2 regions of the Arthrobacter sp. LAR12-1-1.1 genome follow, and region 2 is predicted to be linked to the other one. Evidence: predicted binding sites of a transcription regulator. Region 2 holds the regulator's gene; the other holds the start of a gene.
What was found. Region 2 encodes Rex, which represses fermentation and respiration genes when NADH is low (regulators of the CRP and FNR family bind a similar motif). Its sites were predicted from a motif close to CTTGTGAANNNNTTCACAAG; they were not measured.

Region 1 (3,203 bases), on a different contig from region 2:
AGGCGCCGGCACCGATCGGTCAGCGGTCGCTTCTTACTTGTGCTGGCCTTCCTTGGCGAGCACGTAGTCATAGACCACTTCTTCGCCAGCCCCGCCATCCATGCGCGTCTTGGGGTCCAGCATCAGTTCAGGCTTGACTGCCGAGGCGATGTCGTCCGCGTTGTGCGGGTCACCGGGGAAGTACAGCTGCTGAGTTACAGGCTGGAAGCCAGGCGCGGAAACCTTGATGTGGATGTGCGCCGGGCGCCAGGCGTGCCAGCCTGCCGCGCTGATCAGCTGCCCGCAGGCCCCGTCCGTGGGAATCTGGTAGGGAGCCGGGCGCATCGTGTTGATTTCGAAGCGGCCGTCGTCGTCTGCCTTGACCGTGGCACGGAAGAGCCACTCGGGGAGGCCCGGGGCGTACTGGGAGTAGAACCCGGCGCTGTCCGCATGCCAGATCTCCACCTGGGCGTCGTGGATCGGGTTACCTTCCGTATCGGTGAAGTGGCCACTGAAGTTCAGCGGCGTTCCCTCCTCGTCCTCACGCATCTCTACGGTGGCCGGGGTCGGGAGTACGGGGGACCCGGGCACGTAGTAAGGCCCCTCGATGGTACCCACGGTGCCGGGACGATCCTGGGAGTTGACGTCCTCCACGGTGTGCTCCAGCCACACGTCGAGGAACAGCGGCCACTCCCCGTCAGTTCCCACCTTGATGAGCCAGGCTTTGAGTGCGTTGTATTCCTCGTAAGTGACCTGGTGTTCGACGACGATGTCATTAGCGGCCTTAATGAGTGCCCCCGCCAGCAGGCTCACCCTTTCCTTCGGCACATCCAGCCGCGAGAGCTTTCCCGAGGCGGTGAAGCGCTCCGTGGCCTTCGAGCCGGCCTCGATGGCAGTGCCCTCATTCTCTTTGCGGGCGTCCGTTTGGGTCTCAGTCATGGTGATCTCCACATTCCTCATTGAATAGGGCCAGGAAGTTCTCCCGCGCCCGCTGCGAAGCACTGGGGCAGTATTTCTCGTCTGCGGCGCAGTAATCGCGTGATGTCTGTCTCATCGTAGGTCCCGAATAAGGACGCTACAAATATCGATTTGGCCGCTTTTTAGTCATGATGCGTACATAAAACCACCCTTGGTTGAACCTAGGCATTTACCTGATGTGAGAGGGGTCACGAGCGGCAAGACTGGTCTCCTAACGTCCGCTACGGGCACCCCGCCAGCCGGACCCGCCGCCCATTCGTCTAGCACTCTCCAATGAAGGAGCACGCATGACCGAGAACCTGACCCATGTCCGCGAGGTCCTTGCCGACGCCGTGATCGACGACCGTGAGAACGGCGTGATCCGGGCCAAACGCGAAATTTTCACCGACGAGGAAATCTTCGAACTGGAGATGAAGCACATCTTCGAGGGCAACTGGGTATACCTGGCCCACGAGTCCCAGATCCCCAACGTGGGGGACTACTTCACCACCAACATCGGCCGCACACCCGTGGTGATCACCCGGGACAAGGACGAAAACCTTAACTGCATCGTCAACGCCTGCTCCCACCGCGGCGCAATGCTGTGCCGCCGCAAGACGGACAACCGCACCACTTTCACCTGCCCGTTCCACGGCTGGACCTTCAAGAACTCCGGTGAACTACTGAAGGTTAAAGACTCCCGTAACGCCGGCTATCCGGAGTCGTTCAACAAAGAAGGCTCCCACGACCTCACCAAGGTTGCCCGCTTCGACTCCTACCGCGGCTTCCTCTTCGGTTCCCTCAAGGCCGATGTGCTCCCGCTCGAAGAGCATCTGGGTGACGCCACCAAGGTGATCGACTCCATCGTGGACCAGTCCTCGGAGGGACTCGAAGTGCTGCGGGGTTCGTCCACCTACACCTATGACGGCAACTGGAAGGTGCAGGCCGAGAACGGCGCCGATGGCTACCACGTCACGGCCGTGCACTGGAACTATGCTGCCACCACAGCCCGCCGCAGCGCCGGCGACTCCGCAAACACGACGAAAGCCATGGATGCCGGTAAGTGGGGCAAGGTCAAGGGCGGATTCTATTCCTACGACCACGGACACCTGCTCCTGTGGCAGGAATGGACCAACCCGGAGGATCGCCCTCTGTGGGACCGCCGCGATGAGCTTGTGGCCAAGTATGGCGAGGAGCAGGCCAACTTCATGATCAACATCTCGCGGAACCTTTGCCTGTACCCGAATGTGTACATCATGGACCAGTTCTCTTCGCAGATCCGCCACTTCCGCCCCATCTCGGCGGACCAGACGGAGGTCACCATCTACTGCATCGCTCCCAAGGGCGAGTCGCCGGAGAACCGTTCCAAGCGCATTCGCCAGTACGAAGACTTCTTCAACGCCACCGGTATGGCAACTCCTGACGACCTCGAGGAGTTCCGGTCCTGCAACAAGACCTACTGGGCCACAGCGGCGCCCTGGAACGACATGACCCGCGGATCCACCCATGAGATAGCCGGCCCGGACGAACAGGCCAAGGCGCTGGGCATGTCCAGGGTGATCGCTTCCGGCGTGCGCACGGAAGACGAGGGGCTTTACCCGATCCAGCACGGGTACTGGAAGGAAGTCATGGACCGGGCCCTGGTGGTGGAGGAACGCTCCGCACTGGATGCCGTTCCCGTCACTGCCTGACCGAAACCACCTGGAACAAAGAGAGTGCAAAACGCCATGACCAACCTGACCAAACCGGCCCCGTCACTCAAGACCTCCGAGGAGATCGCCACCCTCGAAACTGTCCGTGCCTTCCTATACAAGGAGGCCCGCCTGCTGGATGACCGCCAGTTCGACGAGTGGCTCCAGTGCTACCACCCGGACTCCGAATTCTGGATGCCTGCGTGGGACGTGGATGACCGGCTCACCGAGGACCCGCAGAACGAGATATCACTCATCTACTACGACAACCGCGGTGGCATCGAGGACCGCGTGTTCCGAATCAAGACGGACCGGTCCTCAGCCACATCCCTCCCGGAGCCCCGTACCGGGCACAACATCACCGACATCGAGATCGAGGAGCACGACGGCGATCAGGTGAAGGTCCGTTTCAACTGGTTCACCCTGTACTTCCGCTACAACACCACGGACACATACTTCGGGACCAGCTTCTACACCATCGATCTGGCCGGCGGGGAGCCGGTGATCCTCAAAAAGAAGGTCGTCCTGAAGAACGACTACATCCACCACGTGGTGGACGTTTACATGATCTGACGG
Region 2 (3,203 bases):
GCCGACCGTCGCGGCCTTGAATCCCAGGGTGGCGGCACGCCGGCCGGCACGGAAGTCGTAGACCGGCCAGTTGTGCTCGCGGGCGTAACGGCGCAGCTTGGAGTCGGGATTGATGGCAACGGGGTGCCCCACCATGCTCAGCAGCGGGATGTCGTTGTGGGAATCGCTGTAGGCCCAGCAGCGGCTGAGGTCCAGCCCTTGGTCGTCGGCAATTTGCTGGACTGCGACTGCTTTGGCCGGGCCGTGGAGGATTTCTCCCACGAGCCGCCCCGTGTACGAGCCGTCCAAAATCTCGCCCACCGTGCCCAGCGCCCCGGTCAGGCCCAGCCGGGCGGCAATGACGGTGGCTACCTCGATCGGCGTCGCCGTGACGAGCCAAACTTTGCGCCCCACCCGGAGATGCTGCTCCGCCAGGGCCTTGGCCCCCGGCCAGATCCGCGACTCAATCATCTCGTCGTAGACCTCTTCGCCCAGAGCTTCGATGTCCTTGGCTGTGATGCCGGCGGCCAGCGTCAGGGCGGAATCGCGGACGGCGTGGACGTCATCCATGTTTTCGCCGCGCAGGACGAACATGAATTGCTTCCAAGCGAACCCGGCGGCCTGCGGCAGGGTGAACGCGCCGCGCTGGTGAAGCTTGCGGGCGACATGGAAAAGGCTTGCGCCCTTCATGAGGGTGTTGTCGACGTCGAAAAACGCAGCCTCGCCGTGCTGCATCGATGCAGCAGGCTCACTGGCCACAATGACGTATTTCTCCTCGGGCATGCCACGAGTCTAGTCAATGACCGGGCCCCGGACCGCCCGCACGGCGCGCGACGCGACGGCGGGACGGCCCGGCCTCAGGCGGACTGCGCCGCGCGTCGACGCCGAAGCGGCGGCCGGGCTACGGTGGATGCATGGCCAAACCCGCGTCCTTCCCCGATGTCGTACTGATCACCAAAGCTGACTGCCACCTGTGCGCGGACGCGCGCGCCGCCGTCGCCCGTGTTACCGCTGCGCTCGGCATCGACTGGTCGGAGAAATCGGTGGACGACGACGCCGGGCTGCGTGAGCGCTTCGCCGAGGAGATCCCGGTGGTGCTGGTCAACGGGGTCCAGCGGGATTTCTGGAAGATCGACGAGGCCCGACTGACCCGGACCCTGCAACGGGTCCTCGACCAGCCGTCCTGACGGCGGGGTGCTTTGTTGCGTGATGCGCCGGGGCTCTAGAGTGGGAAGCACAACGCGACGCAATGGAGCAGATAGTGACTTCGCTGGATTCATCTCCCGGGGCTGTCTCCGGGGGAGCCGGGACTGCCGCCAAACAGATTCCACCCGCGGCCGTGGCCCGGCTGACCATCTATCTGCGCGCCCTGACCACACTGCTGGCTGACGGGGTTGACCGGGTCTCGTCCGAGTCGCTGGCCGAGGCCTCCGGAGTTAGCTCCTCGACGCTGCGCAAGGACCTCTCCTATGTCGGCTCCTACGGAACCCGCGGTGTCGGTTACGAGGTCCAGTACCTTAACCGACACATCGCGGCTGCGCTCGGGCTGACGCATGACTGGAAAGTCGCGATCGTCGGTGCGGGCAACCTGGGCAAGGCCCTGGCCCGGTACGGCGGATTCGAGTCGCGGGGCTTTGACATTGTGGCGATTTTCGACGCCGACCAGATGGTGGTGGGTAGCGAGGTCGGCTGGCTGCGGGTCAGCGACGCCGCTGACCTTGAGCCGGTACTGCAACGGACGGGGGCCAACATGGTGGTCCTCGCCTTGCCCGCCGCGGTGGCCCAGGGCGTCTGCGACCGGGTGATTGCCGCCGGCGTGCGGAGCATCCTCAGCTTCGCGCCGGTGATGCTGCAGGTCCCCCCGGGGGTCAATCTCCGCAAGGTCGACATGGCAACTGAACTGCAGATTCTGGCCTACCACGCACAAAGGGCGCAGGACCCGGAGGACGCCGACTAGGATCGGCCGTACCCTCCGGGTCCCGCGCCCGCTGGGCAGTTCCCTGCTGGGTGGTGCTTGGCGAAGCTACTTCCCGAAAGGGGCTCCGGGCTGTCCGTAAGGGTTGGCAAAGGTCTGCCGCTTCTGGAAGTACGGCGAGGCCGCCGGCAGGTAAAGCAGCACGATGGCCGCGATGCCGACCAGCGCCGCGAGCGTGGCGAGGCTGAGCGGGAAGATGTTGAAGATCGACAAAGCGGCGAACACGGTGCCCAGAATTCGAGCCCAGTTCTTGCCCTTGCGGATATTGAATGCGACGAGGGCGTACAGCCCGGCGCTGATCAGGGCGAACACCACGATTGTGCCGATCAGGAAACCCTTGATGGATTCGAAATCGACCCTGGTGCCGCTCGTCGCCATCTGCTGCTCGAACATGTCCCTGACGGCAGGCGTGTCCAGGGTTCCCAGTGACACCAGCATGGAGATGACCCACAGGGCTCCGGCTGCGACGATCAGCCAGAACGAAGTGTTGACCAGTTGGGGAACCGCGCCTGGAGCCTGCGGCTGTTCGGACGGGTACTGGGCGTAGGGGGACTGGCCGTAAGGGGGCTGGCCGTACTGTGGCGCCTGCGGGGCGTTCTGGCCGTAGGTCGGGGGCGTCTGCTGGCCGTACTGTGGCGTCTGCGGGGCGTTCTGGCCGTAGGTCGGGGGCGTCTGCTGGCCGTGCTGCGGCGTCTGCGGGGCGTTCTGGCCGTACGCCGGCGGCGTCTGCTGGCCGTACTGTGGCGCCTGCTGGCCGTGCTGCGGCGTCTGCGGGGCGTTCTGGCCGTACGCCGGCGGTGTCTGCTGGCCGTGCTGCGGCGTCTGCGGGGCGTTCTGGCCGTAGCCCGGAGTGGATTCCCCGCCCGGCTCGGAGCCGTTGGGCGGTGAGGGCTGGACTGGCGGGTTGCTCATGAAAGCGGTCCTTTGCGTGTCGATCACTGAATCGGCCACCGGGACCAGTGATCCTGCCCTGCCCCCAGCATGGTTTAGCTCAACCGTACCGCGGCCCGGCCGCCGTGTGGATCATTCCGGAGAGGTATTCTCAACCCTTATTCGAAGGCCGGCGCAGCTGCGGCGGGAATGCACCGCCGCCCCCACGATCCGGTGGGTTCCCCGTCGGGCGGATGGCCTAGATTCGGCCCCGGTTGGCGACAAACCAGGCCTGGGCGTTCGGCAGCCACATAAGCACGGTAGCCACCAGGCTGATGATGAAGCCCGGCAGGTTTCCGCCCGCCCGGCCGTCGGCGAC

Region 1: the regulator Rex is predicted to act here: its motif matches at 1,133-1,152, upstream of benA (benzoate 1,2-dioxygenase large subunit).

The regions. Positions count from the first base shown of each region.
Region 1 covers NZ_JBEGIG010000001.1:60,554-63,756, forward strand. The annotation lists gene catA (catechol 1,2-dioxygenase) at 34-918, opposite strand; gene benA (benzoate 1,2-dioxygenase large subunit) at 1,245-2,627, shown strand; gene benB (benzoate 1,2-dioxygenase small subunit) at 2,664-3,200, shown strand.
Region 2 covers NZ_JBEGIG010000012.1:14,603-17,805, forward strand. The annotation lists gene MRBLAR12_RS08110 (HAD family hydrolase) at 1-762, opposite strand, end outside; gene MRBLAR12_RS08115 (glutaredoxin family protein) at 894-1,166, shown strand; gene MRBLAR12_RS08120 (redox-sensing transcriptional repressor Rex) at 1,241-1,936, shown strand; gene MRBLAR12_RS08125 (Yip1 family protein) at 2,003-2,866, opposite strand; gene MRBLAR12_RS08130 (hypothetical protein) at 3,084-3,203, opposite strand, start outside.